One region of the Ancylomarina subtilis genome, then DNA from elsewhere that is predicted to be linked to it. Evidence: riboswitches for the same ligand, from Rfam matches in the RefSeq annotation. Region 1 holds a riboswitch; each other region holds the start of a gene.
The links. Region 1 has a riboswitch for cobalamin ahead of EV201_RS01845 (ribonucleoside triphosphate reductase). Riboswitches for the same ligand answer to the same signal wherever they lie in the genome.
Positions count from the first base shown of each region.

Region 2: another riboswitch for cobalamin. It lies ahead of EV201_RS00125 (TonB-dependent receptor plug domain-containing protein); the one in region 1 lies ahead of EV201_RS01845 (ribonucleoside triphosphate reductase).
Region 3: another riboswitch for cobalamin. It lies ahead of EV201_RS00130 (TonB-dependent receptor plug domain-containing protein); the one in region 1 lies ahead of EV201_RS01845 (ribonucleoside triphosphate reductase).

Region 1 covers NZ_SHKN01000001.1:439,930-451,081, forward strand. Annotated here, with positions in the region: gene EV201_RS01845 (ribonucleoside triphosphate reductase) at 1-1,859, opposite strand, end outside; cobalamin riboswitch at 1,953-2,125, opposite strand; gene EV201_RS01850 (S9 family peptidase) at 2,348-4,861, opposite strand; gene EV201_RS01855 (SDR family NAD(P)-dependent oxidoreductase) at 6,134-6,931, shown strand; gene EV201_RS01860 (CPBP family intramembrane glutamic endopeptidase) at 6,972-7,691, shown strand; gene EV201_RS01865 (SDR family oxidoreductase) at 7,705-8,682, shown strand; gene EV201_RS01870 (OsmC family protein) at 8,917-9,339, opposite strand; gene EV201_RS01875 (cysteine hydrolase family protein) at 9,441-10,007, opposite strand; gene EV201_RS01880 (LysR family transcriptional regulator) at 10,037-10,930, opposite strand; gene EV201_RS01885 (urocanate hydratase) at 11,076-11,152, shown strand, end outside.
Region 2 covers NZ_SHKN01000001.1:20,222-31,373, reverse strand. Annotated here, with positions in the region: gene EV201_RS00125 (TonB-dependent receptor plug domain-containing protein) at 1-1,135, opposite strand, end outside; cobalamin riboswitch at 1,301-1,508, opposite strand; gene EV201_RS00120 (nitrogenase component 1) at 1,596-2,900, opposite strand; gene EV201_RS00115 (nitrogenase component 1) at 2,869-5,175, opposite strand; gene EV201_RS00110 (adenosylcobinamide amidohydrolase) at 5,177-6,277, opposite strand; gene EV201_RS00105 (VWA domain-containing protein) at 6,296-8,227, opposite strand; gene EV201_RS00100 (magnesium chelatase ATPase subunit I) at 8,203-9,114, opposite strand; gene cobN (cobaltochelatase subunit CobN) at 9,128-11,152, opposite strand, start outside.
Region 3 covers NZ_SHKN01000001.1:31,554-42,705, reverse strand. Annotated here, with positions in the region: gene EV201_RS00165 (S9 family peptidase) at 1-1,071, opposite strand, end outside; gene EV201_RS00160 (DsrE family protein) at 1,223-1,675, opposite strand; gene EV201_RS00155 (NAD(P)(+) transhydrogenase (Re/Si-specific) subunit beta) at 1,712-3,154, opposite strand; gene EV201_RS00150 (NAD(P) transhydrogenase subunit alpha part 2) at 3,161-3,475, opposite strand; gene EV201_RS00145 (Re/Si-specific NAD(P)(+) transhydrogenase subunit alpha) at 3,486-4,613, opposite strand; gene EV201_RS00140 (dipeptidase) at 4,975-6,612, opposite strand; gene EV201_RS00135 (YncE family protein) at 6,845-7,930, opposite strand; gene EV201_RS00130 (TonB-dependent receptor plug domain-containing protein) at 7,941-9,923, opposite strand; cobalamin riboswitch at 9,941-10,145, opposite strand; gene EV201_RS00125 (TonB-dependent receptor plug domain-containing protein) at 10,293-11,152, opposite strand, start outside.

The DNA.
Region 1 (11,152 bases):
TCGGGAGGCAATTGGCTTTCGCCCACAAAGGTATGGAATACGGTTCCACCTGTGTATTTGGTTTGCAAACTGTCTTGCAGTTCCAGAGCTTCAAAAATGTCGTCGGTATAGCCCACGGGCAATTGGGTGGAGTTGGTATAATAAGGCGCCGCGTCTTGTTCTTTCACCTGGTTTTCGTTGGCCACAATAATATCCGGGAATTCCTTCTTGTCGAGTTTAGCCAATCGGTAGGTTGTTCCCTCAGCAGGTGTGGCTTCCAAATTGTAGATGTGTCCTGTTTCTTCCTGGAACTCTTGCAATTTATCACGCATAAAGTCCATGATTTTTACTGCAAAAGCATGTCCTTCCTTGGTTGTGATATCTGTTCCAAGGAAATTCAGCAGCAATTCATTCATGCCCACCAGACCTATGGTCGAGAAATGATTGTCCCAGTAGGCGCCATTCTTCTTGCGGATGTTTCGCAGATAGAACTTGGAATAGGGATATAAACCATTTTCGGTGAGTTGTTCGATCACTTTACGTTTAATCTCCAGACTGTCCTTAGCCAGACCCATCAATTTGTCAACTCTTTGCAGAAGTTCGTCTTCGTTTTTCGATTCGTAAGCCAGGCGTGGCAGGTTTAGTGTCACCACACCCACAGAACCCGTTAGAGGATTGGCACCAAATAAACCGCCACCACGTGATTTCAATTCGGTGGTATCCAGACGCAAACGGCAACACATCGAACGTACATCGTCGGGTGACATATCGGAATTCACAAAATTTGAGAAATAGGGAATGCCATACTTGGCTGTCATCTCCCAAATGGGCTGACGGTATTCGTTATTCCAGTCGAAATCTTTGGTGATGTTATAGGTCGGTATAGGGAATGAGAATATACGACCGCAGGCATCGCCCTCAGTCATCACTTCAGCAAAGGCTTTATTGAAGATATCCATTTCGTGCTGGTAGTCGCCATAAGTCGTTTCCTGCAATTCACCGCCAATAATCACAGCTGTGTCCTTCATGTTGTTGGGAATCTCCAAATCGAGGGTGATATTGGTAAAGGGGGTTTGAAACCCGACACGGGTGGGCACGTTCATATTAAAGACAAACTCCTGAAGTGCCTGTTTGACTTCCTTGTACGACAAATTGTCGTGACGAATGAAGGGTGACAGATAGGTGTCAAAATTAGAGAAGGCTTGGGCTCCGGCAGCTTCGCCCTGCATGGTATAAAAGAAATTGACGATCTGTCCCAGTAGGGTTCTCAGGTGTTTGGCAGGTTTGCTTTCAACCTTGCCCGGTACGCCTTTAAATCCAATTCGAATAATTTCCTGCAAATCCCATCCCACACAATAGACACTTACAAAGCCCAGGTCGTGAATGTGGAGTTTGCCTTGCTTGTGCGCCTGACCAATTTCGGTTGGATAAATTTTATTTAGCCAGTATTGCGAGCTGATGATTGTGGAAATGTGTTGATTCATCCCCTGCAATGAGTAGGATGAATTGGCACTCTCTTTAATTCGCCAGTCGTTATTGTTTAGGTAATCATCGATGATATCGATATTCGAAAAGAGCTCTTTTACATCCCTGATGCCCTCGTGTTGTTTTCGATAAATAATATAAGCCTTGGCAGCCTGATAGTGTTTCTGCTCGAAGAGTTCAAACTCGACAGCATCCTGAATGTCTTCGACACTGGGGGCATCCGTTTTAAGTTTTGCAATAACACTTTTCGTGATTTGATCGGCAAGGGCTCGGTTGGGCGAACCAACGGCACGTAAGGCTTTGAATACGGCAAAGGCAATTTTTTCCGATTCGAAGGCGACGATTCGACCGTCGCGTTTTTGTACTGTTTTAATAGCACCATTAATTTTCATCATGTCTTAAATTTTAAATTAAAGAATTAATGGTAGCTGGGGGTAGAATACAAGAAAGCAGTAAAGTCTTCCTAAGCTTTTTCTCCCGAAAGCTACGAATTACGATCAAAAATGACAGGTCTTCCGGCTTATTGCATTTTACTTGGCCTTCCCATACGCTTGAGGCAGACAGTGGCTTTTTAATAAGTAAAACCTAATTGCAATTTACGGCTGCGGGGACAGCTACTGATTTTAACAGTATTCCCTTGATCAATTTTGCTTTATAAAAGTAGAATGAAAATTGATATTCTAAATGAAAAAATCATTATAGTTATTAAGAAGTAATGAACAATGGTCATTTTGTTTGGTGATCTTAAGGTTTTGGATTTGTTTAAATGTATTATTTAAATTCAATCCTTTTTTTGGATAGGGCAAGATCGGGAGCAGTGTAAAAAAAAAATCCCGACTTGCCAAAGTAAGTCGGGATATCATTGTCTTATCAGTTATTAAAGCTATTTGTTGCTGGGCTGATCTTTTTGCATTTCGACATAATCAGCAGACGATCTGAAATCACCGATCAGATATTTACAGAAATATTCACCACGCAGCCAGAACGAGTATTCGCTCATATTACCAAAACCATGACGTTGGCCAGGGTATAAGAAGAAATCGAATCGTTTGTTTGCCTTAATTAGGGCATTGGCCATTCTGATGCTGTTGGCAGGATGAACATTGTTATCGATATCACCGGTAACAATCATCAATTTCCCTTTCAGGTTCTTAGCCAGGCTAGGGTTGGTGTCAATCTTGTATTGGAAAGTGGTATCACCTTTTTCGCTCACAACTTCTTTCACACCATGATGTGTTTCACTCCACCAGCGGTTGTAAATATTGTTATCGTGGTTCCCCGCGGCAGATACCGCTACTTTAAAGAAATCAGGATAAACCAACATAGCCGCCGTTGACATGAATCCACCCCCTGAGTGACCGTAAATTCCGACTTTATTGATATCAATAAAACTGTATCTGTCAGCCAATTGTTCGATACCCACTTTTTTGTCCTCCAAACCATAATCTCTTAGGTTGCCATAACCGTAGTTGTGATACCACTTAGATCGGGCAGGATGACCGCCACGGTTACCCATTGTCACTACAATAAAGCCTAATTGAGCCATACGGTCAGCTCTATCCATACGCACTGAGAAACTTTTGTAAACCGCTTCAGTTTGAGGTCCTGGATAAACGTAAGTTAGGATTGGGTACTTTTTATTAGGATCGAAATCGAATGGCTTGTACATTACGCCGTAAATATCAGTTACGCCATCGCCTGCTTTTACTTTAAAAGTCTCAGGGAATTTATAACCTGTCTCAAATAAGCGAGTTAAATCAGTTTCTTCAAGATCCATCAATTTCGTTCCTCTTGAATTGTAAAGTGCAGAAACAGGAGCAGAGTCAACTCTTGAAGAGTTATTTACAAAGTAGTGAGTTTGATCATTCAAATTTACTTTGTGATCGAAATCACCCTTATTAAGAAGTTTTAAACCTGTACCGTCAAAATTCACACGGTAAAGATGCGAGTAATAAGGGTCTTCACCTTTTTCGCGAGCATTCGCTGTAAAATAAAGGACACGGTTTTGCTCATCGATGCCCTGAATTCCGTCACAGTGCCATGGACCTGAAGTAATTTGGTTCTTTAGTTTTCCTTGACCATCGTAAAGGTAAAAATGAGCCCAGCCATCGCGTTCTGACCAATGGATCATTTCTTTTCCGTTATTTACCAATGCGAAAGGACTTCTGCCTTCGATATAAGTGTTTAAGCGTTCTTCTATAAGGATATTAACTTCACCGGTTGTGGTGTTAGCCGTACAGATATCCACACGTTTCATATCACGGCTAGTGCGTTTGAAATAAAGCAAATCACTTCCCTTATTCATCCATTTCGAGAATTTGACATCATCAGCCTCGTTACGCTTCTTTCTTGGAGCGGTCAAAATTGAAAGGGTCTGATCCTTGAACGCATTTGCTTTAACTTTGACCGCTTTTTTGCTTTCCCAGTCGAAAATTTGAAGCTCGTACTGAGGAGCTTCTTTCTCGCCAGCCATGTGGTATTTATAGCTTTCCAAAGTCGGACGACCTTTAGCTACTGAATTGATAACCCAAAGATCTTTCACTTCACGCTCATCTTCACGCGTAAGAGCAAATTTCTTTGAATCAGAAGAGAAGGTGACATAAGCCTCTTTTCTTTTATCCTTTTCTTCTTCTTTTTCTCTATTGGTTTTACCATAAGAGTTGGTGCCGTAACAGTAGTGCTCAATACCATCAGTGGTTAGCTGGTGCTCTACAATGGTTGAGTCCTTTTCATTCTTCTGAGCTTTCTTGTAGTTTTCAGCATCCATCCAATATAGGTTGTGATGCTTAGCAAAAATCACATATTTCTGGTTTGGTGCTACAGATGCCCACTCTTTTTGTTCAAGGGGCTTTTCAAAATCATCAAGCAAATTCAGTTTTTCTGAAGCCAATGTGTATTCGAAATGCCACACTTTAGCAACCATTTTATTTTTTGAATCTTTCTTCTTTTCACCGTCCTTTTTTTCTTCCTGCTTGTCGCCCTCTTCATCTTTATCTTCTTCTTCAACCAGCTTACTCTTTACCTGAAACTGAAGAACTGTTTCATTTTTGATGAATTTAATTTTATCAATGTAAAGGTGTTGGGCATCGAATGGATCACCCGTCAGGCGACTCATATCAGAAGCCATTTTAACCACATCGAACAATTTGTTTTTTGTGTTTTTTACAGGATCGACCAAATAGTAAAATTGTCCCTCCGGAGTACGGTAGGTGTACCAGAATTTTTCACTGTTTTTTAGCCAGTGTGGTTTTACACTGGTCGAGAAGACCATTTTTTTCAATCGGTTTGGCGAAAATTTAGCCGCCAATTCAAAGTTTGCTTTTGTCACAGGCGTTTCCTGTGCAAATACACCAATTCCTATCAAAACGAGTAGGAGTGAGAGTAGGTTTCTTTTCATGTGTCTGTAGTTTGTTTTTCATTTACCACATGGAAGTCGCTTGTATTAGTTATCACCTTTTGTATAAAAAGGCTTGCTAATGGCTCGTTTCATGTTAGTTGGTTTATTTATTGAGTTGTCCAATCTCTCTTTGTGAGAGATTCTCATTTAAGCCCGCTAAAATAGATAACTGCCCAACATAAAACACTAACAAAGTTCAGTTTTCGATAAAAAATAGAATTGGCGGGATAAACAAGAAATTTTTTGAAATTTCGTAGAAATTATATACTGACAGTATCTTTTTAACTGACTTTTCTAAATCTATTTTATCGCCATACATAAAAGTTTAATTGATATTGAAGCAGGCTTTTAATAATTTTATATATGTGGGTGAATCAGTGAACATACAAAAGGCTATTTTTCAGCATATCAAAGGTATTTTTCCACCAAACTTATCCTTTATTCATGAAATTGCCCAAGTGCTCGGAATAAGTTACGAGAGTTCTTATCGTAGAATTCGAAGTGATAAAGTATTGTCCTTTGAGGAGCTTTACAAGTTGTGTGCTCATTTTAGAATATCCGTTGATTCTTTTTGTGGTGCCCCAATCAACAAAGTGGTTTTGTAGAACCGGAAAGTATTTGTGTTAGGTTAAAGCGTTTTGGGAACGATTTGCCTAAGCTTACCCTTTCTGCGTTAGTTTGCTTTTGTTTTATTTTGCTGTATAACAATATGCAAGCCTTTCGTAAAACGAAAGAAGGATTTGTATATGCCCGTGGATGATATGCGAAAGCATCGTAATTTAGTAATGGAAAGCAGATATGTTTTTGTGTTATATTGCTAATAACAAAAATGATGGAGTGCGATTCGAAAAAGGATTTTAAACATCTCTTGCAAAAGGAGAAATCGGTGCGTCAGCATATTTTTAGTCTTAAAATAAGTTAGAGAAAATTACCAGAGGATTTGCACTTGCTTAGTTCGTTAGTATGACTACCTTAGTTGGATTGCATTTGGTCTTTTCGGTAGGATTGGTCAGTCTTTTTTAATGGAACTGGATTGCGGCGGGCATCATTGCAGGAATAATTTCTGCATTCATTTCTTATGGTCTGGTGAAAAAGATCATAAGAAAAAGGAACGGACTTGTTGTTAATTAGTAATACCGATTGTATCAACTTAGTGGGCTATCCTTCGACTTGCTCAGAATAGCTTCCTATTTATTACATCGGCATTAGACTGGGTTGTTTTTGCTCGCGATGGCTTACTAATTATTCAAAATGGTATAATACAAAGAAATTATGAAAGAAAATAAATACGCACTGATAACAGGAGCAAGCAAAGGATTAGGTAAAGCATTGACTTTGGAATTGGCTTCGGAAGGGATTAATGTTCTTTTAGTTGCTTTACACGGGGAGGGGTTGCCAGAACTGAGTGCCCAAATAAAAAACCGATTTGGGGTTGAAGTTGATTATCTTGAAATTAATTTGAGAGACTCTTCTGCTGTTCATGAAATTGCCGATTGGTCAAATAAAGTGGATGTAAGCATACTGATTAACAATGCAGGCATAGGAGGGGCAAAACCATTTGAATTGGCTGGTGTTGAGTATTTGGATGCTATGATTTCGATTAATATTAGAAGCCTGACCTTACTAACCTATTTGTTATTGCCAAATTTAAAAAAACAGCCTAAATCGTATATTCTTAATGTTGCCAGTATGGCTTCGTTTAGCCCTATCGCATTTAAAACCGTGTATCCGGCATCTAAGTCTTTTGTTTACAGTTTTTCGTGCTGTTTGAAAGAGGAATTGAAGAATACGAGTGTTTCCGTTAGTGTTTTGCATCCAGGTCCTATGAAAACAAATGCGGAGGTAAGCAAACGAATCGAATCGCAATCTTATTTGGCTAAACTAGGAGTTCAGTCTCCCGAAGAAGTTGCAGACATTGCCATTCGTAATTTAATAGGAGGGAAGACAATGATCATTCCCGGATACATGAATAAGCTTAATTGGTTGTTGATGAAGATCGTTCCCTCAAGATTTGGAGTCCCGATAATTTCGAACATTGTAAAAAGGGAGATTGTAGCACAAGTGAAATGATTGATTAACATAGAGAAAACTTATTTTTAAATTGATTGTGATGTTACAAACATATTTTGACGAGATCGAGATTATTGTTGTGCTATTGTATGTTGTGCTTGGGATATCTCTTAATTCCTACCTTTTAACTTTTGCAAAACCTTTTCGTTTTTTGCTGGCAAAATACTCTGGCGAAACAGCTGCCAGACGGAGCGTTTATCTGCAACGAATTATGGGTATGTTTTTCTATGGCATTGTGCCGCTTGCAATAGTGTTGATGCTGTTGCATGGCAGCCTTCGCGATTATGGTACTGTGCTTTCAGAGCCGCTGACAACATTGTTGTGGGGAATTCTGTTTGCGGCTATTATCATTCCGTTAACACTCTACAATGCTAAGTCACCTTCTAATTTGGCTGTTTATCCGCAAATTCGTTCAAAGAAGTGGACGTTAAGTACCTTACTCATTAGCGGCCTAACGTGGGCTGGCTATCTGCTTTGTTATGAGTTTTTTTTTAGAGGTTTCTTACTGTTTGCCTGCCTAAGAGAATTTGGTACGGTGCCTGCAGTTGCAATTAATATGTTGATTTATTCCATAGCACATATTCCTAAAGGAAAATTAGAAACAATTGGTGCCATTCCTTTGGGATTGGTTCTTTGTGTTCTTACCATTTCAACAGAATCGATTTGGTTTGCTTTCCTGGCACATGTAATTATGGCGCTAAGCAATGAGTGGATCTCATTGTATCACAACAAGGATACGAAATTGGAAATTAAGTTTTAACACCGATACGAAAATGAATATTCTGATTACAGGAGCGACTGGTTTTATAGGAACAAGGCTAACACTAAAGTTAGCAGAGGAAGGGCATTGTGTGCATGCTTTATACCGCTCGGAAGAGAAAGCCAAAGCGATTGCACACCCAAATGTAAGCTTGTTTAAGGGGGATATTACTGATTATCGGTCTATTGAAAAGGCTGTGAAATCTTGCGAAGTGATATTTCATATGGCTGCTTATGCCAGAGTTTGGGCGAAAGATTCCGATACTTTTAACAGGATCAACGTTCAGGGAACAGTAAACGTAATGGATGCAGCCCAAAAGGAAGGTGTTCGAAAAATTGTTTTCACCTCTACAGCAGGGGTTTTGGGACCCTCTTTCGCTGAACGAGTATCGGAGAATACAGAAAGAACAACCAAGTATTTCAGTGAGTATGAAATGACCAAAGCACTGGCAGAAGAAAAGATGTCGGAATATATTCGTAAGGGGCTCGAAATTGTCGTTGTTAATCCAACCCGCGTTTACGGACCGGGAATATTAAGTGAGAGCAACGGGGTAACAAAGATGATCAAGCTGTATTTCGAGGGGAAATTCAGATGGATTCCAGGAAATGGGAAAAGCATAGGTAATTACGTTTATGTGGATGATGTTGTGGAGGGGCATATTCTGGCTCTTGAAAAAGGGAGGTCAGGCGAGAGGTATATTCTGGGGGGTCAGAACATTTCCTATAACAGTTTTTTTGAACAGTTAGCCGGGCTCACCGGACGAAAACTCAGGATGATTAAACTGTCTCTTTCTTTGATGCTAGGTACTTCTTATTTGTTTTTGTTAAGGACAAAAATATTGGGTACTCCGCCACTTATTACACCAAACTGGGTGGAAAGATTTCTTCACAATTGGGAGGTTTCGAGTGATAAGGCTATTAAAGAACTCGGCTATCATATAACTCCGCTGGATATTGGCTTAAGAAAAACTCTGAACTGGTTGAAAGAGTAGGACAGAGCAAATTAATTACCCAAGTGAGTAAAAAAAGAAAATTTAAGTCTAATGCCAAAACTGGCTTAGGATGTTAACGTTTATAACCATATATACTAAGTGATCGATGTTTCGAAAAATCAGGAGTACCAGTTCCCAATAAGTATCGGGAGCTGGTATGTTTTCTTTTTAGAGGCGATAACATTATAATAAAATCTGAAATTACCCTTGATTAACGAATCGAATTCAACTGATCTAATTAATGTGTTCCCCATTCAAAAAGAGTTGATAATTGATCTCCACAGAAGTTTGCAAGGTGATTGAAACTGAGCAATATTTTTCAAAGCTCAGGGCTGCTGCACGTATGACTTTTTCGGCAGGCATATCACCTTCCAAATAGATTTTAAGAATCATGGCTTTAAAAGGTTTGGCTTCTCCAATTTCCCGGGTTTCGCCCTCTATTTCAACTTTATAGGATTTGATAACCTGGCGTTGTTTTTTCAGGATGTTGATGATATCAATGGCAGAACAACCGCCAACGCCCATTAGCAGGAGTTCCATTGGACTGGCTCCCTGAACATTCTCAATTGTGGAATTATCCATCAAAACGGGCACACCACTAGCCCCTTTGGCTTCCATTAAATAGTCCTCGTTTATTCTTTCAATACTTACTTTCATATGTTTATAATTTTTTTTATTAAGGTCATATGGAAGTCGCCAATAATCATCCCGAGTGTGAAAAGGGACTGCTCATGGCTCGTTTCATATTCTTGTGTATTTTATATTGTTTTAAGCAGTTGCGCAGTGTTGATTATCGTTGCGAATTCGTCTTTTAAATTGCAAAGCGAAATTTGGTGAATCATCTCTGCCGGGTATTTTTCACCCTTTATACCCATCCGATCAAATGTAGCTGTGGCATCTTCAATAAGAAGGGTTTCATAGCCATAATTTCCAGCCATTCGGGTTGTTGTTGATATGCAATGGTTGGTTGTCAGGCCCACAATCACCAAATTTGTGATTCCCTTTTTCTCAAGTCTTTCTTTTAAATCAGTACCGATAAAGGCTGAGTTTACATTTTTAATGATGAGGGGCTCACCAGCCATAGGCTTAAGCTGATCACAGATTTCGAATCCTGCATGCGATTGATGTAATCGGGATTTGGGATCTTGCGAGCTATGAATAATGTGATAGATGGGAAGATCTAATTTTCGCCATACCGAAAGTATTTGAGCTGCTTTTTCTTCTGCATCTCTATTGTTTCTGTTTCCACCCCAATAGGCTTCATCATCAAAACCTTTCTGAAAATCAATTAATAATAGAGCGGGTTTACTTTCTCTTAACTTCATTCGCGATGTTTTACGGGTTAAAAGTCAAATTATTTCTTTTCTGGTATAAGGGTATTAATCAGATTATCAAGAACCGGATTCGTATTCATATTATTCCAAACCATTTTTAAAGTTGTGCGTTGTGGGATGTCATTCAATTCGATGAATTTAATTCCCATATCGTAGCCCAATTTCAGAGATGTGGGAACGATGGCCACTCCAAATTTGTTTTCAACCAGTCTGAAAATGGAACTGGCATTAACCGTATAATGTGAAATTAGAGGCGTGAACTGACTCTGATCGAATATCTGCATCATTTTTTCGTGATAAGATTCACTATAAGAAGAATCAAAAAGAATAAAGGGTTCATCTTTGAGTTGACTTAAATTTTTAAAGTTCGATTCGTTTAGAGAATGATCCTTGGGAAGTACCAGAGAAAAGGAATCTTCGAAAACCGATTGAATACTTATACCTCTTGGGACGCGCTCCATTCTGACGAAACCCACATCGATTTCCTGATTCAATAGGGCTTGAATCTGTTTGTTATTGTCCATTTCGTTTAAATTGAAAAGAACCCGAGGATGTTTGCTTTTGTATTTTAGAAGCAGATCGGGAATAATCTTTTGCATAGCAGAGCCCACATAAGCCAGTCTAAGGTTTCCATCCAACCCGTCATTTAATAATTTGGCGTGTGCAATAACATCATCCAGTCTTTTAAAAGTATTGGTGAGTTCTTTCTGAAGATACAAACCTGCTTTAGTCAGTTCAACTTTCCGGTTATGTCGTTCAAACAAGCTAATGCCCAAGTCATTTTCCATCTGTTTGATCTGACGACTTAAGCCTGGTTGCGAAATGTAAAGGCGTTCTGCAGCCTTTCTAAAATGCAAATCCTTGGCTAAAGCCAGAAAATATTTATAATGTCGAAATTCTATTTGATTACTCATAGTTATTAAATCTTAACAAAACTAGTATTGTTAGGTATCAAAACTAAGAATATCTTTGCAAATAATAAAATATATAACATCAGGTTTTAAAAGTGCCTTAACTTTAAAGACTGTAAGAATACAACACAAAACTTAAGCTAAAAATATGACGTTTCAAGAACAAATCTTACAAGGGATTCCAGCAGAATTACCTGTAAAGAAAGCTTATCCAAAGGATGCCAA
Region 2 (11,152 bases), 420 kb from region 1:
AATTAGGACGATATGGTGCCGCTTCATCGCCAGCTAAACTCCACTTATTGGTTTCGTATAAATCATTTTTATTATCAACACCGAAAGCAAGAGAATGATCTCCCAATTTAAATGCATCCTGAAGAATAAAACCATAATTCTTATGAGTACTTTCAGTGTTTCCATATTTTGAATTGAAGGTTGTAGATTCTTCTTTGGAGTGAAAAGGAGAAAAACTCAAATTATGAATCCCCATCGTTCCCAACACATCTGCACTGGTTCTGTATTGGTTGATATCTTTTGAGTTCATACCATAAATGTGCCAAAATGAACCTGGCGTTTCAATGCCGTTGGCAATAAACACCGACTGATTCATATTGATTTTCCAATTTTCATTCAAAATGAAACCTAAACGAGCATTGGCATTGTGCCTTTCAAACTGAGAATGTTCCATTCTTTCACCATAGGTCGACTGATCGAGAATACTTTCAGCATCGCTTTTACCCCAAAAGTTCTTTTTACCAACTTTGTAGTCGTCTCCTTGCTTTTGATAATTGTAACTCACATCAAAATCCATCGATTCAGACAAAGAACCACCTACACTAAGATTACCTTTAAACGTTTTAAAACTTCCATAAGCAACACCTACCGAACCACTCATATCTTTATGGCTCTCTTTGGTTACAATATTTATAACTCCTGCCATTGCAGATGAACCATATTGTGCAGAAAATGGCCCCTTTAAAATTTCAACACGTTCAACATTCGACATATCAATTGTAGCGATATTTGTCGTTCCTGCTGGTCTGCCATCTATTAAAATGACATTGTACTTATTCGAAGTTGATGGTGCAAAACCTCGCATACTAATCGCTGATGACACGCCAGGATATTGGATAATATCAACACCAGCTGTCTTCTTAAGCAATTCCCCCATATCCAGCGCAGAAGTTGATTCAATTACCCTTCTGGTAATCACATCCACTTTTTGAGGCAAATCCTTTAATTTTGCGTTTACACGTGAAGCATTAATCTGTACTTCGTTTAGATTCAAATGACGAACTGCTGTTGTATCTACAACAGGTTCATCCTTAGCTTGAGATGCAAAATTCATAAATGAAAGCAATGCAAAAGCCGTTAAAAATGTTCTTTTCATGTTTGAGTTTAATAAAATGAAAAATGTTTTAACTAATGCAATGCAAACAGGGAGCTAAAAGAAAATTTGACAACATGACACAAAGGATCCCTTATGGAAAAACAATCCTGAATATCTGTATTGAGTCTATTTTCGTTCACTTGCTCTTTTTCCCGAAAGCAATGACTTGTATTAATTGCAAAGGCAGGTCTTCTGACTTATTCTACTTTTTGAGGCCTTCCCATCCGCTTAAAGCGAACAGTGGCATAGGTCGTTCAAAAAGCTTTTTTTAGAACTTACAGCTACGGGTATAGTTCCAGATTCTAACTGGATTCCCTTTTCATTTCAATCCTGAATAATGAGGAGTGAAATACCAAATGCGGTGCAAATATAGATAAATTTTAAACTTTATAAAGTAAAATAGGCCTTTAATATGACACCTTTCAGACGGTGTGACCAAACACTACAGACTCTCTAATTATCAGCGCTTAATAAACCTCAAGCCATTAATAATCTGTTCTAAAAGATACAGACAACCACTCACCCCTGTTAAGGCTCGCGGAATAACATGAGTGTAACCAAAACCAGGCAAACTGATCTCTATTCCAAACAAATTATCATTCTGTAATTGAGTCTGAGCGATGCTGTTAGCATCTGCTAAAAGTAAAGAGGAAAGCTCCAATTTCCCAACACTTCCCAGTCGGTCACCCAGATCTTTCTCCTCCAAAAACTGAAGTAGCTTCTTCTGATAGGGATCATTAGGAATCACATCAATTAAGTCGATACACTCGGGCAACATGCCCAAATAGGAATACAAAAAATGAGTCATTGAATAAGCGAATGAGGCTTCGGCCTTAATAGAAAAATAGGCTCCCTTAGGCAATCCTGTTAAAGAGTTAAAGCTGTAGATATTTGCAAAAGCGCGGGCTCTGGCTCTTTTAATATCTTCCAAAGCAGCATGAAAATCTACCCCCAATTGTTTACAAACCGAAAGTACCAAACTTTCAGTGGCATCAAAACCTATACACATACCTGTTTCCTGTTCCAGGTAAGGAATACCGTATTCTTTTTCCATCCACATAGCGGCTGGTTTGCCAAATTCAGGCTGTAAGATAATATTCAGCTCCGCTTCGGCAAAACGACTCAATTGGGCTGTAGAATCACCCGCTAACATCGTTGTTTTCACTGAAATGCCACACAAGGACAGCAAGCGTTTCATCTCTTGAACCTCTCCTTCGAAATACTTGTGGTAAATGGAAATTCCCACCAAATTTACACTTCGTGGATCTGTTTTGGACTTTTGTTGAGGAGCCAAACTTTGTAATACTTGCAATAGCGTATCGCTAAAGCCCTGATGAAAGGGAGCTGAAAACCCTGTATTTTCAATGCAAACACCCGCAAGATCAGGATAGGCATTCCTGAAATAGGCCTCCAAATCATCGCCAATTAAGGCCGCTCCCGGCGAATTCACCAGAGCCAGATAATTAAACTGGTCCTCCTTTATAAAATTAAGGACGCCTTCCAGTTTTTCCTTCGCGCCATACACAAAGTCATGATCGTCGAGAAATGTACAGGGGATTCGGTTCTGTCGAAAATAGTAGCGTTCGGGATTTGAAACCGGATCGTAGGAAAAACCCCGACACAATTGATCGCCTGAAACGGCGGCATGATAAAACTTGCATCCCGTTGGTCCATTCAATACAACAATACTATCTTTTATACCTTCAAGAGCAAACAAAGCTCCCGAAAAGGCATCAGGCAAAATACTTGGTAAAAAGGTCTCCATCGTTCTTCCAACTTTCCTTTATATGATTACTAAAAATTTCTTTCCATCTACTGGCTAATTCGATACCACTAAAAAAGCCACAACTTGGACTGTAGGGAATCGTGTCACATAGGAAATCCCCTTTAATTGTTGAAGTATTGTAATTGGTTAGCAGTATATCAGGCTTTAATTCTAATAAATCTTCACCCTGATTTACAAACTCGTAATTTTCAACCACCTTTATATCTTCAGCATATCGGGACGTAAATCGATCATCCATACAGGAATTTAATAAATTGATTTGCAAGACTTCCATCTCCAAAGCAAAGGCTGTTTCCAACAACCAATCGATATTTCGCATGTACATCACTACAACAAGTCGCTTGCCTTTCAGATAAGGTTTTAACACATCAACACGTTGCTGAAATTCTTCTCTTTTCTGATCAATTAAAGCAACAAATTGATTCTGCTTATTATATATTTCAGACAATCCTTCTAACCACTGTTGTGTTTCAAAGAATCCTACAGGCAAACGGTGTGGAAAAAATTTGGCACCAAACTCTTTCTCCAAAAAATCTTTCATCATGCGCCCCATATAATCATCCTTTGAAAGGATGTTATACTCAGCCATCATAAAATTACGAATCTCATCAACCGTTGTATTCTTAACAAATCGGCAATTAACTTCAAGTCCCAATGAAGCAATCAATTCTTCCACAATACGATGATTCTCTTCAGCATTTCGGCCAACCGATCGCTCTCCTATGATGTTCACCTTATTCCCCTTAGGTTCCACCCTTTTGTCTATCAGATGTCGGGCAATTTCGATATGTGCCATAATAACGCCTTGCATGTAATCCCCAGCCATATCGCCATCAGCTTTTATGGGAACAACAGGACAAGCGTCGGTTCCCATTTGGATGATATGATCCAGATCATCACCTATAATTCCTGGCGTACAAGATGTCGTAACAAATATTGCAGAGGGCTTTTGTTGCAAACAGTTCTCTACTTTTTTACGTAACAAATCCATACCACCAAAAACCATCACACTCTCATCCATATCCGTGCTTTGCAGGGGAGGAATAATATTGGCTGCCAATACCGATCCACGCTCAAAAAGAGCTCTCCGTCCAATGCTGGTTATGGCATTATTCGCCATGTGGACACAACTGGCAGGTCCGTGCGATAAACTGATGGCATCCTTTATTTGAATGGTGACACCAATACTTCCGTTATAAGCGCAGCCATGCAGGGGTTCTCTATATAACAAACCTTTTGAAATAAAGCTTTTAGGGTCTTTTTTCTCTACAACTTTACTTTCAGTCACTTTCTTCGCAGACTTATAATTGCAAGTATCCTCTTTGGCAAGCAGTAAATCAGATGCTACAGTTTGGTAGGTTCCATTTTTTTGCGCCAGAGTCTTTTCCTCATTAACATGATTAGAAACTTCAACCTTAAAGCCCAAAACGGTTTCCTCCAATTCCATATCGCTTAATGGATTGGCCTCGAACAATTCACTATTCCGGATCATTTCATTAGCCAGGTTTTCAAATTTCCCTCTGATAGGTGAGTTGGGGAAGCGTTGTGTTAAGGTCATTCCTTCCTGTTCGGCAATCGCAAACTCATCACTCCGAGGAATATGAACACAAACAGGTAAGTTCACCGCTTTAGCAAATCTTTGCACGCGTCCTTCCTCATCAGCAATTCCTCTTTGGTTGAAGATAATTCCCCCAACCCGCTTCATACCATGGTCATAATTCTTGATACCTTTCAGGATGTTGTTGGCAGCATAAATCGACATGTATTCTCCCGATGTAACCACATAAATTCTATCGGCATATTCACGGCGTATGGGTACGGCAAAACCACCACACACCACATCACCCAACACATCGTAGATGGTATAGTCGAAATGCATTTCTCTTACGCCCAAATCCTCAATCAATTTAAAAGTGCTTAAGATTCCCCTTCCGGCACAACCTACTCCAGGCTCTGGCCCTCCTGCTTCCACGCAAGCCACATCCCGATAGCCTTTAAACAAGATATCGTCTAAATTGTAATCGTTGGGTTCGGTATCCCTCAGGTAATCTAAAACGGTTGTAATCTCTCGCCCATTCATCAACAAACGGGTGGAATCATGCTTGGGATCGCATCCCACCTGCAATATCTTCTTATCACAAGATGCTAATGCCGCGGAAACATTGGCCGAAATGGTTGATTTCCCAATTCCACCTTTCCCGTATATAGCTATCTGTGACGCTTTTTTCTCTTGATCAAACATCCCTTGATTCATATTAGTTTTGTGCTTTTAAGATATTCACCATCAAATCAGTCAAATAATCAACCAAGCCCTGAACCACTTCTCCATTAGTTACTCCAACACTTAACTTTTTCTCATCTATTCCAAAATGATTTGCCAATGGGGATAATATCATATTCGCCGCAAAGATCGTTTCTTCGGCCTTTAATAAATTCCATCTGTATTGATCGATCAAATGAATAATTGCCGACACAGGCGCCAACAATTCTGCAGATTTGGCTAAAGATTCAAGCTCATGTACGAAATTCGGTTTTAAAAGCGTTCCATTCTCCTCTTTTGTAAATCGTTCCCATAAGGTATCGATACTCACGCCATATCGTTTCAAGCGAGCCAAAACACAGTGCTGACTTTCAGACGACAAACCCGTTTGCTTATAAAGCGCTTCTTTTACTGCTGCTTTTACAGCCAAACCGATGATTTCGCCAAGCTTTGAATGCTTCCCTGCATTGGTCAAGGTCATTGGCGAATCCAGATTTCCAACGATGATACTGCCATCGGTACCCGAACCAGTTGCCAGGTCGTTGGAATAATTGCTACCTCCCATCAGTTCCTGAATGGCAGCTGTTTTTGCCTCTGTACAAGTCACCAAAGCTCTTGTTAGCGTACCTGCAGGAAGATTCGCATCAATAAAAAGGATGATATTAATGGTGCCATGACTTACTTTTTTGTGCCGATTTGCCCACTCATCCCAAGAGGCCGGATCACCTACTCGTCCTCCATTGGTCTCGATCCCTGCAGTTGCAATTGCTGTCACCGACAAGTCGCCATGATGCTCAGTTTTAATAGAAACATTCTCCATGGAAGCTGCTGTTCCCATACCCGAACACTTATCAGGCTTCAAACCCAATTCTTCGGCCAAAACCATCAAATGTTCCTCATAGGTGTCTGCTTTCATTTTACAGCCCATGCCTGCACCTAACTTACAATCGTTGTTGTATATGTAGCTTAGGTTCTCATGATAGCCGCCATTTAAAGGCGATGTGCTTATGGTATTTCGCTTTCCTCCAAAATTGAGTATCAGTGATTTTTTATAAAAATGAAGTTGATCTCCACGTTTAGTCTCAAATATCATCATGGCAAATTGTTGTATTCTTTAATTTAAAATATCTTTCACTTTCTGAGCTAATTCTCCTGCCTTCAATTGATCCAGACGAATGTATTCCGCCTCCATCTTTTCGGCCAGTTTATTTCCCAAACCAAGCTTCAAAAATCCTGTTTCAGTATCCACTAAAACGATTTTAGCAGATTCATTAGCCAGATTTTCTGCATTTTTGTATGCTGCCTGCAGAGGATTTGTCTTTCCTTCCACCCAGTTGGCCTTCCCATCGGTAAGCAATACAATTACGGGTAACAACTCTTTGTCTTTCGAACTCAAAGCTTTCAAACTGGTATTCATTTGCTCCAGAGCATGAGCCAAAGGGGTTCTTCCTCCCGTTTTTATATCTTGTAGCATTCTGTATGCCAAATCAATACTTCGTGTTGGGGGTAAAATCATTTCTGCTTCTTCCCCACGGAAGCTCATTAAAGCTACCCGATCTCTTTTTTTATATGCATCTTGCAACAAGGAGAAAACGGCTGTTTTAGCTTCCACCATTCTTTTCTGCACGCCCATGGATCCACTGGCATCTACCAAAAACAAAATGGTATTCCCAATTCGTTTTTCCCTGACCTTCTCCCGAAAATCAGATTGTTGAATATTGACTTTCAGTCCATTCTTTTTTCTGATAGCTTGAAAAGGAGCTGCCGCACGCAAAGTGGCATCAAAAGCCAAATCTTCAATTTTTCCTTTCGGGTATTTTACCTTTATATACCTTCCCGATTTGCTATTGGTCTTGGTCTTACTACGCTTCCCATTCCCTTTCGACCGTTGTATTTTATCTTTATCTATTTCCAGAATATTCCCAACCTGATAAGCCTCAGCCATATCAAATAACTCCTCTTTCTGGTTTTCTTCCTCCTTAGCTGGATTTTCAAAATCAAAAGGTGGGATTTCCATTTCCAGATCTTGATCTAAGGGAAAATCATTTTCGGGATTCTTATCTTGATTCTCATTTTGAGCTGAATCATGGTTTTCGTCTTGCTCATCTTGCTGATTTTCATCCTGCTGTTCCTGTTTTTCATCTTGTGCACTTCGTAAGCGATGTATTAAAGCCAGATCACGCACATCCATCACCTCCTTTAAATCTACCTTCGATTTATTTCTGAAGGCTGCCAAAGCTTTTGCGCCCAAAGCCAAAGCCAAATCGCCTCTATGGCCAGCACAAGACGCTTTCATGCAAACATCAGCAATCAAGTGCAAAATATTATCATTAAGCTCTATACTTTCGAATTGGCTTTGTGCCTGAAGAATCTGGCTTAATAATTCCTGTTCTTTATCAGCATATTTTCGACAAAAGGATTCAGAATCGGCTTCATAAGCCAAACGCTTGGTCATAATTTCAATTCTTTCACGAACATTGATACTTGCATTTACATCTACAAAAAAACCAAAACGATCCAACAGCTGAGGTTTCAATCCGCCCTCTTCGGGATTCATAGTACCCACCAAAATAAAACGACACGGATGCTCATAGGAAATCCCCTCTCGTTCTACTCTATTCACCCCTGAAGCTGCCACATCCAATATGGTATTCACCAAAGATTCTGACAAAAGGTTCACTTCGTCGATGTAGAGAATATGGTTATGTGCTTTGGCCAAAATTCCCGCTTCGAAATGTTGCTCTCCATATTTTAAAGCCTTTTCCAAATCGATACTTCCCAATATCCGATCTTCGGTAGCATTCAAGGATAGAGTCACCACTTCCTTGTCAGGTAACAAAGCCGCCAGAGCACGAACAATGGTCGATTTTGCCGTTCCCTTCTGTCCTGATAACAGCACACCTCCAATTTGTGGGCAAATCAGATTCAAAAACAAAGCCCTCTTTACCTCCTCCTGTCCAACTATGGCGGTAAAGGGATACAAGTTCTGCATACCTGTATTTTCCATACTCATCTGATCGATTAGCATACTTTCTCTTCCAACCATTTGTCCAATGCACTTGCGCTTAAACAACCATCATCAAATGGCAATCGTCGCATTCTATGTGGCAATACCAATTCTGCCGCTTCCAAAATATGTTCACGTTGCACCTCATCAACATTTTCATATGCTGCAATTGTACTAGCCACTTTAATCATCGTAATATCAGCTCTATGTCCATCAACGCCCAAATCCAGCGTAATCTCCGCAGTCAGTTCCAGCATTTTATCTGAAATCTTCACTTTGGGTAACAATTTCTGCGCTTCTTTGATTTGTAAAACAATCTGCTTGTGCTCTTCTTTAAATTGTTGTATAAACGTTTCCGGATTTGCTTCGAAGGCCAATCTTCTTTTAATCACTTCGACCCTTTTCTCAACGCTATTTTCTCCTTTCACATCAATGGTCATTCCAAATCTGTCGAGCAACTGAGGTCTTAAATCTCCTTCTTCAGGATTCATGGTACCCACCAAAATAAATTTAGAAGGATGAGAGTAGGAAACGCCTTCCCGCTCTACAACATTTACCCCCATAGCGGCAACATCCAGCAGGATATCCACAATATGATCATCCAAAAGGTTTACCTCATCTACATAAAGGAGATTGTTATGGGCTTTCGCCAATATGCCTGGTTCAAACTTTTTCTCTCCATTCTTTAAAGCATGCTCTATATCAAGGGTTCCAACAACACGATCTTCAGTTGCTCCAACCGGAAGATCAACCACCCTATTGTCGGGTAACAGATCGATTAAGGCTCTTACGCCCGTACTTTTTGCTGTTCCTTTCTCTCCCCGAATTAATACGCCTCCAATTTTAGGATTAATCACATTCAGTATTAAAGCTTTTTTCATTTGTTCCTGCCCAACAATTCCGGCAAATGGATATCGTGTATGCATTGTATTTTATTATTTAAAGTCCACTTTCAATTTCTCCTTCAGTTTGCAAATAAATCTGTACCAATTGCTCCCGATACGCTTCACTTGCATTCCACATTCCGCGCTGAATGGCCTCCAACAGCCTCTCAGACATTTTGTTGGCGGCCCATTTATTTACCTCTTCCATCCACTTTCTGTTTTCTTCATTCAACAGATAGTGATCGGTAATTTTATTGTACATCCAGTCTTCCACAACATCGGCAGTTGCATCCCAACCAAATACATTTTCCATCATGTAAGCAACATCCTGCGCGCCTTTATAGCCATGCTGTTTTAATCCATCAATCCATTTCGGGTTCAAAATACGCGCACGCATAACTCTTGCTGTTTCCGATTCTACCGATGCAATTTCAGTTCGGGAAGGATCAGCCGAATTTCCATAATAGGATCGCGGTGTTTTACCAGAAAATTTCTTGGTTGCAGCAATCAGACCGCCATGATAAATAAATTCATCATCGATATCGTAAATGTCAGATTCCTTCGACACTTCATTTTTAACTGTTACATCAGTTTTCGACAAGCGCGTTCCATACAAATCGGGGCGGCTATCACCATGCACCTTACGTCCGTAAGCATGACAACTCCACGTAGTAGATATTGTGGCTAAATCTTCATTGTTTTCCCACTTTCCGGAACTGGTTAAAATATCAACACCCCCTCCATAGGTTCCCGGAGGACAACCAAATACTCTCAATCGGGCTTCTTGTTCTGCAATTTCAGGGTCGATCCCCTTTTGCTTCATTTCCTCCACCTCGGACAATACATGTTTGCGGATGTAGTTCATTTCGATATCTTCATCCTGAGCAGCAACCAAATTAACAGCATCATCGAGCATTTCAATCAGATTAGGGAATGTATCTCTGAATAGACCTGAAATTCGACAGGTCACATCAACTCTAGGACGATTAAGCTCTTCCAAAGGAATCAATTCCAAACCACTTACCTGAGCTGTATTGCCCAACCAAAGGGGTTTCACCCCCATCAAATAAAGAATCTCAGCAATATCATCGCCATAGGTTTTCATGATATCTCCTGCATACATCACGATAGCAATACTCTCAGGCACTTTTCCTTCATCTTTATTATATTGCTCCAAAAGATCCATTGCCATCTTTTGTCCCACCTTCCAGGATGCTCGTGTAGGCACAGCCGTAGGATTGATGGAATAAAAGTTTCGCCCCGTAGGTAAAATCAAAGCATTTCCTCTGGATGGACAGCCTCCTGGTCCGGGATCTACCATTTTTCCATCAACACCATTCACTAAGTGTTTTAACTCATCGGTCGTTTGCAGTAATCTTGGAACAATTTCTTCACAGATAAACGCCAAGACCTGCTCTAATTTTTTTAAATCAGATTTATTGAAACCAATTTTCTGTATCACAGAGGAAATTCCAATTGCCTGATAATTCTCTTCACCCAAGGCTTCAATCAAACCAACAGCTTTTTCGGTAATCTCTTCCAGAATATATAAACTGGTTTTACCATTCTCCCACAATTTTGCCGACTCATCCAATAACAATTGATAGTCGTAATTAAGAGCTTCGGCAATACCTTCATTGAGAGCAGGCACTTCTCCATTTCCAATTCTGGTCAACAAGCGAATCATATTACGGAATCGATCCTTTTCTTCAGGCTGACCATAAATATGTAAGCCGTCTTTGATGATAGAAGATTTAATTTTCTCCATCCAAATATGAAGTTCTTCTAAAAATTGCTCAAAATCAGCAAAAGCTTTCTCTTCAGTTATTTTTAAATCCTGATCCAAATCCAAAGCCTTTACCATCTGCCAGATCTCCTGAGAGGCCGGTTCTACTTTCTTCTCATTATTCGCTTTGGCATGATAATAATCCTTCAGCAATTCATCAAGCTGAGAAAGTTCATCGTAAGTTCCACTTTCCACCATCGATGGAATCATGTGTTCGTTCAAGACAGCTGCCGAACGACGCTTTGCCTGAATACCTTCTCCCACAACCGAAATGCAGTAAGGATATAAATGCGG
Region 3 (11,152 bases), 410 kb from region 1:
TTCATCGGTATTTTTATCGTAGATATAATAAGCCCCCAAAGATCTGTCACTATAAGTACGAACCAAAAACTTATCTTCATTGGTATTACTACTTGTAAAATAACAGTCATAATCAGGTAACTCTTTCTTCACACGATTATACATGTCTTCGCTTTCCTTATCAAAAAACTTAAACTTAACCATATCGGTTGTATAAATCGCCTTGGTAAGCACTTTACGTTTCTTCGAATACGCCAAACCTTCTACATCCACCATATCGTTGGCAAATAAACTTTCAGTCTCCTTACCAGTAAGAGGATCAAAAATGACAATTTCGGCCTTATCGCGTCCAATATTAGAACTGGCATACAGTTTTTTATTATCAAAGGTGAAAAACTGAGGCGACATGCTCTCTTTAAAACTGGTCGTAATCACTGGCTTAAACTTATCTTTTTCAGTATCACGATAAAGAACAGTGGTATTCACCATATCTGTTACAGCCGTTGCAACACGTAATTTGCCTTCATGATCAGTCATCCAACTGGTAATATTCCCTGGATTTTCATAGAGCATGGTCAATTCACCCGTCACAATGTTTAAACGATAAGGATCAAAAGCTTGTGGGTTTCTCTTATTCATGGAAATGATAATCTCATCAGGAATATCGTCCAAACGATCGATTATGCCAACACGAACATTTTCAAAATCGGTAAAACAAACCGGGTTCTTTCCGTCGATATCAACCCCATACAATTTGAAATTCTCATCGCCTCCATTATCTTTTAGATACAGAATACGATTATCGTTAGCCCAGAAATAACCTGCAATATCACGATCCGTTTCAAAAGTAATTTGCACAGCTTCCTCACTGCCAATTTCTTGAATAAAAATATTCATACGATCCTTGTATGGACCACGATACGAAAACTTTGTTCCTTCCGGAGAAATTCGATAAGAGGTTTTGGGTGGGTTCTTAAAAAAGTCTTCCAGAGCAATTTTAGGAGGGCGCTCTACTTTTTTTTCTTTGGGTGTGCAGGCAAAAATGAATATAGCTAACACGGGAATACACAAATGTGTGATGTTAATTTTCATAATGACTCTATTAGTGATTAATAAATTATTGAAGCCTTAATTTACAACAATAATATTTATTAATCAATAAAAGCCTAATACAGAACATCTAATCCAATTATATAAACAAAGAAACTCCCGGAATCGTTAGCCCCGGGAGTTGAATTATTTTTTAAAAAGTCACAACTTTCCGTTCTTTAATAAACTTCGTCAGATCCTGACCGGCATACTTCACTGTTACACCTAAGGCTTGCAACTTATCGGCAACGCCATACAGGTCGGCACAAGCTTTACAAGCCATCACATGAATACCAGCATCAAGCATTTTATTCACATAATCTTGTAAATCCTTATCCTCGGAAAGCAGTTTTGAAGAGGGGCCCCAAACCAGAAGAGTGACGTCATCCCACCAGCCTTGTTTCTTAGCATTATAAGTATACATAAACACCATTTTCATGGCAACATCCTTATCGCCACTGGTCCAAACAACAACTAACTTATCTGCTTCTTTCATCTCTGTCTTATCTTTAAAAAAATCACTTTCAGTCTCTGGCTCAGAGGCCTTAAGTATAGGCATGGTCAAAAACAAGCTCAGTAAAATACTCACAAATAACTTCTGTTTCATCGCGGTTTATTTTAATGATATAATTGAAAATTAAAACTACAAACTCTTAATTTCATTCACTAAATTCTGTAGACTGTCTTTAGCATTACCAAAAAGCAAACGGGTTTTTTCACCAAAGAACAATTCATTCTCGATACCCGCATAACCTTTACCTCTACCTCTTTTCATCACGATGATATTTTTAGCCTGATACGCGTTAATAATAGGCATTCCCGCAATTGGGCTCCCGGGATCATTAATGGCAGCCGGATTAACCACATCATTAGCCCCAATAACCATCACCACATCGGTATTTGGCATGTCTGGATTGATATTATCCATTTCTACCAACTGGTTATAAGGTACGTCGGCCTCGGCTAAAAGCACATTCATATGTCCCGGCATACGCCCCGCAACTGGATGAATGGCAAAACGAACATTAACCCCTTTCCCACTCAAAAGCTCTTCCAGCTCATGGCAAACATGCTGTGCCTGTGCAACAGCCAGTCCATAACCGGGAACAATTACAACTGATTTTGAGTAGGAAAGTAAAATAGACGCATCGCTCAAACTGATTTCCTTCATCACACCACCTTCTTTATCAGCAGCCGCAGCGCCACTTGCTCCAAAAGCTCCAATAATAACATTCATCAAGGAGCGGTTCATGGCTTTGCACATCAATAAAGTCAGAATGGTACCCGCAGCACCAACAAGAATACCACCCAAAATCATCGCCTGATTGCTGTAGATAAAACCAGCCATAGCTGCTGCGATTCCCGTAAAACTATTCAATAAAGATATCACCACAGGCATATCAGCCCCTCCAATCGGCATCACAAACATGACCCCATAGAATAAAGAAATACCCAATAGTAAATAGATGGCCCACTTAAGTTGTTCGGGTGTTTGACCTGAAATCATGATATAAGCTGAAAGAGCCACAACAGCCACCAACAGAAGTAAGTTGATATAAGTCATCATTCCGGAAGTGATATCCTTCACCTTGCCATCAAGCTTGCCGTAGGCAATCATAGAACCACTAAAAGCAACACTACCAATAATTAAACCCAGAATGGTAACTAAAACAGATTCATAATTCCCCATGTCCGCATTTGGGAATTCGAGCAAAGCGACCAAAGCCGAAGCCGCACCACCCGTAGCATTAAAAAAGGACACCAATTGCGGCATAGCTGTCATTTTAACCCGTCGGGCAACCACCCAGCCAATAACTGAGCCTATGGTTAATGCCGATAAAATAATCCAAACGTTGGTCAATGCAATGCCGTTTCCTCCCGAATCCTTATGCAAAAGCAAAGTGGTAAACATGGCCAAAACCATACCTGATCCCGCATAAAAATTTCCCCGTCTGGCCGTTTCAGGATGAGATAAAAGCTTCAATCCAAAAACAAAAAGCAGAGCTGAAATTAAATAACTCAGTTCGAGTATTGATTCGCCCAGGGTAAAATCAATACCGTTTAAATTTCCAATAACTTGTTCCATATCGTCCTATTTTTTCTTCTTTTTAAACATTTCCAACATGCGGTCTGTTACAACAAATCCTCCTACAACATTTAGTGTCGCGAAAATAACAGCGAAAAAGCCGAGTATGAGTTCCAGCGACAAAGTCGATGTATCAGCATGACCAACCAAAATAATACCGCCAATAATAATGACGCCACTGATGGCATTGGCCCCCGACATGAGAGGTGTGTGAAGAACTGATGGGACGTGGGAAATAACTTCAATCCCCACAAAAATGGATAGAGCAATGATAAAGATTGCCTCCTTATATGTAAAAAAGTATGCTAATATTTGTTCCATTTAATCTGATTTATGATTCAACAACTGATTTGACACGTTCGTTTAAAATCTCGGACTGATGCGTAATGCAAGTTCCTTTAACGATATCATCCTCAAAATTCAGGTTTAGGCCTCCCTCTTCGTTTATTAAGAGTTGTAAGAAATTAAACACATTTTTTCCAAACATCTTACTGGCATCAATAGGCATTAAGGATGGGTAATCTGACTGTCCGATAATCTTAATTTCCTTATGAACCAGGGTCTCATTATTTCGGGTCAGCTCACAGTTTCCTCCTGTCGAAGCTGCCAAATCGATAATCACAGCACCAGGGCGCATGCGTTCAACAGCTTCGGTAGGAATTAAAAGTGGCGCCTTTCTTCCGGGAATTTGAGCCGTACATATCACCACATCAGCTTTGGCTGCATGATCGTTAATGGCTTCTTGCTGTTTCTTTTTGAATTCATCCGTTTGTTCAACAGCATAACCTCCCGCTGCTGAATCGTCAATTGCCCCTTCGACCTCAACGAATTTAGCTCCAAGACTGTTCACCTCTTCTTTAACAGCTGCCCGAACATCAAAAGCTTCAACCTGAGCGCCTAACTTACGCGCAATAGCGATGGCTTGCAAACCAGCAACTCCGGCTCCAAGAATCAAAACCGTAGCCGGACGAATGGTCCCAGCAGCTGTCATAAACATGGGGAAAAAATTAGGTAGCTCATTGGCTGCCTGTAGCACCGCTTTATACCCCGCAACCGTGGCCATTGACGAGAGTACATCCATAGACTGAGCCCGAGTTGTTCTGGGAATAGAATCCATACTAAAGCTGGTTACGCCACTCGCAAGGAATGCTTTTACCAAATCGGTATTCCAAAGGGGATTGTACTGACTGATCCAAATCTGTTTGTCATTCAATTGTTTGATGAGTTCGAGGCCCGGTTCGCCAATCTGAACAAGAACCTCGGCCTTTTTTAAAAGTTCAGTTCGATCTAAAATACTTGCCCCAACGTTCTCATATGCTTCGTTGGTTTGAAAAGCAGATACACCCGCATCTTTCTCTACATAAACCTCCACTTTTGCTTGAACCAGCTTTGAGACAATTTCCGGTAAGAGAGCCACGCGTTGTTCTGCGCCTTGCTCCTTCAATAATCCTAAAATCATAGGCTTTGTTTATAGTTAATTCCGATTGATATTTCCACAGTAGAATCGCTTCATTTATAAAGCATTGTCCAATAAATATAGTTCATAATAGCCACAATTAAAATTACTCTTATGAACTTTTCACAAAACAAGTTTCTAAAAGAAACTTTCTCTCTCCTTATTGCACAGCTTTAATCGATTCTTTATTTAGATTAAATCTAAATATAAAAATTAGAATACAAGCATAAATACTCGCCCATTATCATCAAAATATTAAAAATCCCTACATTTTGGTATTTTTAAATTACTCAACAAATAAAGAAGGGACTTTCTAGTGAAAGTCCCTTCTTCAAGATAGATATATTGCGTCAGCTAATTGCTATTAATAATTACTGGGTTCAACCGCTTTTTCTTTCTCCCAAACAGGTAAAAAATGACCTGCCTTATCCTTCATAACTTTCTTAAGCCATTCCTCAGAGTAACCAACAGTTTGAGCATTCCCATTTTCATCTTTTATGTAACCATCATTGTATTTGGTGATTAAATGTTCAGCTAATGTCTTCCACCTTTCAGCAACCATCTCGAGTTGATCATTGGAAAAATCGGAAAGAAAATTCGCAGCCAGTTTCGGGTCGACTTTATACAACTCGCCTGCCGCCTTATCCATAGCAGGAATATATGCAAAGAACTTCTGCTCCAGTTCTCTTTGTAGCTTTTGAATATCTTGAATCATATCAGAATACCTCAAGTCAGAGAAATTAGAGACAAAATTGAAGATCCACCAAGCAGAATCCCACGAGAATTTATCAAGACTTCCCTGACTCCAAACATCCGGTATCTCCTTAGTACAACAGTAAACAGGCGTATAACAGGTGTAATAGGTATCATCATAACCATACCAAAGAACGCCGCCAATTTCGTTAGGCAGCCACGATCGAGACTGAGCAATAAAAGAAAAAGCTGTATTACGAGTCGAGATGGGGCGTTCCCAAACAGCGGTTTTTCCATCTACATCCAGCACGAGTGGTCGGCAACGATTAGGACTCCCAAATGGACCTGCTTCAATGCCCTTTGTCATATCAAATTCGGTTCCTTCATAATGATCTCTGATCAGATAGGAAACGGCATCAACATCCAGCTTTGAATCCGGTTTTATCCACAAGGGATATCGATCGGCCCCTTCAACACCCCGATGATAATCCGTTGATAATTTCAAGGAAGGTGCGCATCTGTTAAACAAACTCCAAACTCGTGATTCGCAATATCTCAAGTTTGAGGGATTAGAAGGATCATACGCCTCATTGAATCGAAATGTCTCTCCGGATTCGGGATTGTAATAGCCTTTTTTGATGGCAAAGTCTATCACATTCTTCGAATAAAGACAATTTTCGGGATCATCTAATGGAAATTCTCCAATTCTTGATTTATTGGCATGTGCTGAAACATAGCCGTCAGGGATTCTTCTGGCAACCCATATGGCACCTTTCCCTTTTTTACCAGTGCCAATCATCTCAAGAATCCAAGCCTCATTCGGATCAGCAATCGAGAAGGACTCCCCTTCGCTCTTATAGCCATATTCCTCTGCCAATGCAGTCAAGGTTTTCACAGCTTCTAAGGCCGTTTTTGATCGTTTAAGAGTCAGTTGCATCAAGGTCCAGTAATGCAGTAGATTCGAAGGGTTAACCAACTCAGCTCTTCCCCCAAATGTTGTTTCTCCTATAGAGACCTGATGCTCATTCATATGCGGACCAACAATGGCATAAGTATGCAAAGCTTGTTTGATTTCTCCAAGTACATTGCCACTCCAATCTTTAATTTGAAGCATTTCACCGGGCTTGTAATCGGCTGCCGGAACAACTCGTAAGCGGGGATGAAACTCCCCATCACAGGTATAAACCACCATCACAGAGCCATCTTTAGATGCTCCCTTGGTGACTATAAAATTTGTACAGGCGAAAACATTCGTAATCGAAGTCGCTTGAAAAAGTACAATTAAGAAAAATAAAAATGTTTTGTTCATAGGTATTTGATTGAGTTTAAGTTTGCCAGATCGGTTGGTTGTCGTGATCCAGACCGTTCGAATTTATAAAAAGGGAGCCTATAAACACATAACAAAAGTCATTATAATCTTGAGAAAGATGCACCACTCCTATTCAACTCTAAAATTGAATAGAGAGATGAGCCTTTAGAGGATATAAAAAAAGGAACTCCCTGTGGAAATTCCCTAATATATTGAAATGAGTTTTATTGTACTAGTTGCTAAACGTTGTTGAGTTAGGCATGCTTCCAACTGTAAATTCTTTCAACTTTTCAGCCTTATTTGAATAAACAATAACTTTACCTGAAGTTGTTGCATCAACCGCTGCACACATCCAAAGATTACCATTCTTAGGGTTTACATCCATTCCGTAAAATGTTGCATCGATAAATTTTGTTGTTGGTAAAGCAGTATCATTAATATTCATTGCATAAACAGCATCTGACATATAATAAACAGTCTTCTTATCTTTGCTGATCGCAATATTTTTGATTCCTGCTGTACTTAAACTTGTTAATGCAAATGATGTTACCTCATGTGTATTAGCATCAATTTTAGAAATACCAGAGTTAGTATAAGCTACATTTGGCCAGCTTGAATAATCCGCTACACCTGAACAATAAACCCAAATATCTCCATTAGCATCCTTAACCATATCCTTTGGACAAGATTTAACAGTAATGGTTTTAATCACTTTATCAGTATCAAGATCAATCACAGAAACTGTATTATCATCATTCGACCATCCACCACTATTTGCAACATATAATTCATCACCTGAGATGATTATTTTTTCTGGACCTGCTCCTACAGCTATTTCAGAAGTAATGGCCATTGTATTTAAATCGATAACATGAATCTCATTATTCTGTTTTACTTGATTTGGATAAGTACCTGTAACTCCTGTTCCATTCGATAAATATGCTTTATTACCATCAATAGCAATTTCTCTTGGATAAGAAAGTCCTTCAATAGTCGCATAATGCTTGAAATCTGATGCTGTTACAACTTCCACATAACCTGCACCTGAATCTGTGGTTACGACAATAAATACATATTTATCATTCATTGCCATCGACTGTGGGAATTTTCCCAATGGGATACCATTAACGGCCTCAAAGTAGTTAAGAGTTACCTTATCTTCCGTATCAATTAAACTAATTGATCCATTAGTACTTCCTTCATTTAACACAAAATTCCCTTTTAATCTAGGAATCTCATTATTGTCATCATCAGAACATGATACCAATGAGAAACTTGCAATCAATAATCCCAACGCAAGACTTAAAACCTTTTTCATAGTTAATTAATTAAAAAATTATATTTACCCCAAAATGAAAAGCTCTGCCAGGCATGGGGTAAAACCTAACAATTTCATATGATTTATCCAACAGGTTTTCTACTCTTCCTGTTAGCCTAACATTTGCAAATTTTGTGTTAAAGCGATAGCCAACACTCATATCTACGAGTACATTTTCATCAACCTTATCACCTTCCCATGTATTCGTTTCAGAGCGAAATGTAGATAGAATTCCAAGGTTCCAATTCCCTCTAAAATAATCAGAAGAAAATTTAATTAGATGATGTGGTCGATATCCTAGAGTTTCTTGATATTTTTCACCTTCCTTATCATTGTCATAAGCATCATTATAAGCGTATTTTAAAGACGTTCTTATGCTATAATTCATATCATCCAATAAATGTGTAGCTTCAATATCTACTCCCTGAATAAGAGACTTTCCAATATTTACAGGACTCCAAACTGTTCCATGTACCGGTTTCCAAACAATTAAATTATCATTTTGAGCCCTATACAAATTCAAGTCTACAGTAAGACTTCCATACAAAACGTTTTGACTAAGCATAACCAAACCTAATTCGTAATTCCATCCCTCTTCAGATTTCAGTTTGAGGTTTCCAGCATTAATCCAATAACGCTCATTAAAAGTTGGTCTTCTATAATGAGTCGAAGCCTTCCCTCTAACATCTATAAGATTGGATACAAGATGAACTAAGTAACTTAAAGAGTACATATCAGGAGGATTTACCTCTGAGTTCCATTCCTTACCATAAGTAAAAATAAAAGTTCCTATTTGCGGAGTATACTTGGCAGCAATCATTAATCGTGATTCATTCTCGGTGATATCCTTTATATAATTGTTTGTAATTCCTTTCAACCAATTATATTTACCATTTACATCAACACTCCACTGATCGGATAAATACCATCTAAGGTTCATATCATTTAACCAGCGCTTTGATTCTATTTCTGAAAAAACTTTGTAGCCTGTATTGTTTGCACTTCCTCTATCTGTGTATTTTAAATAATCACTTAAGTATGCCGATTTAGCTTCCACTCTAAATTTACCCATTAGCTTCTTCCACCCCACAAAAGCCTTAAAAGAAGAATCGCGTTGTTTTTGAAAACTAACTGGTTTCCCTATCCCCATCAAACCTGCAATATTCTTTTCTTTAACTTGATACCAAACACCCAAATCGACGTAATTTTTATTAATATTTAGATGCAAGTTTTGGATGGTTCCAAAAGCTCTGTTCTGGTTATGGTTTAATCGTTCAGTGGGTGAGCCAAAATCATATTTGTCCGTATAAGTAAAATCATTCTTTCCGTACTGAAAAAAGGCTTGTCCTGAATAGGAAATCCATTTATTTGAGTATTTCCCGTGAAGCTTAGTTTTGTAATTTGAGAAACTGCTAATTTCAGACATTAATCCAACAGAAGATTTATTCTTCCAATCCGGAGTATTCGAAAGTTCAATAGCTCCACCTAGAGTTCCAGATCCGTATAAGGATGCTGTAGCACCATACACCACCTGAACATTATCAAAAGAACCAGCATTTATTAATGATAGGTCAGCAGAACCAGTAGTCAACGAATTAACTGGAATACCATTCCAATTAACTGAAGTTTGAGTCGCAGATGCACCTCTCATCCCCACTGTTGAAAGAGCTCCCAATGAACCATTTGAAGAAATATTTACCAATGAAGTTTTCTGAAGCAGGCTAGACAAATCACTTCCTCCATATCTCTGAATGAGAATTGAATCAATTTGCACTTTCTTTTCAGTAGTAGACAAATGCTGAAGTCTAGGCGCCAAAATATCAACGGTCTTTATTTGAATCGTATCGATCCCAACAGTTTGGCTCCAGCCACATAAGCTTACAAAGCTTCCTAACAGCACAAATAAAAATTTCAACTTCATCTTATATCTGATAAAGAAGAAAACACCAGGATAGACCAATAGAAATAAAAAATTCGATCGTCTTCCAAACATCTTCTCCGAATGTTTTGAAAATTAAGTTTGCATTGGCAGGTCTTCTGACTTACTCAACTTTTCCGGCCTTCCCATTCGCCTGGGCGAACAGTGGCATTGTGGTGAAAAAGCTTTTTTCTGAGCTTACAGCTACGGGAACAGCTCCGGACTCACACCGGATTCCCTTTTCATCTCTATCTGACAAAAATCAGATTCACGAGAACCAATTACGTTGCAAATGTATAAAAAAAAACAAAATCAGAGAGTCTAATCTCTTATTTGTAATCCACCACAAAACTCACTGATAATAAACTTAAAACAAACACACTGTTTAAAAAAAAGGGATATTCCTTTATTGGAACATCCCTTTTTAAGTGAATAAACAAGTTGCTAGAATCGATAAGCCAATTTAGCTATTATCGATCTTCCCGGCATATTGTAACCATCTTTCTCGGTATAATTTTCATCCAGAAGGTTTGAAATGGTCAAACCAAATGTATATTTTTCTTTAAAAGTATATGACGCTGAGTAGTCGAACACCATAAATTCCGGATGACGAAGAACATCTTCATTTTCTAATCCCGATCGTACAGCTGTTCCATTAAAATTAATTGGCATTTTGCTTACTGATGGCCAATTGGAATAATCCGCTTCATACATGTAATTATCTTCATAACGATGTCCAATGTAACGCGCATTCAATTGAGTCGTAAAGCCTTTTAAATTATCGAATTCAATACCAAAATTGGCATTATTATCGCGAACATATCTCATTGGGCTCTCCTCATTCCCAAAGGTACTATCTTCTTTTTTAACATGTTGAGTAACTGTAGCATCGATAAGATGTGTATAATTAACATACATTTTTAAAGAATAGTTGTAATCTGCTAATGCTCCAAAGTCATATGATGCTTCAATCTCAATACCATCCATATCTGCTCTGTCAGCATTTATATACGACTCATATTCATCACCTGTACCAGATGTTCCGTCAGGGTCAATTGTTTTACCAACAATTTTGTTATTATGATGGGTCGTGAAATAAGTGAAATCAAACTTAATTCCTTTAGCAAACTTATTGTATTCAAAACCAATATCAAACGTATTACTTTGTTCAGCTTTCAAGTTAGAATTTCCTTTATAAGTAGTAGATCCTTTAGTATACTCTCCTGCTACCTGAAAAGCATCAGGAGCCAAGAATGCATTTCCCCATGCTGAGTGTACGCTCAACCCATCTATAATCTCATATT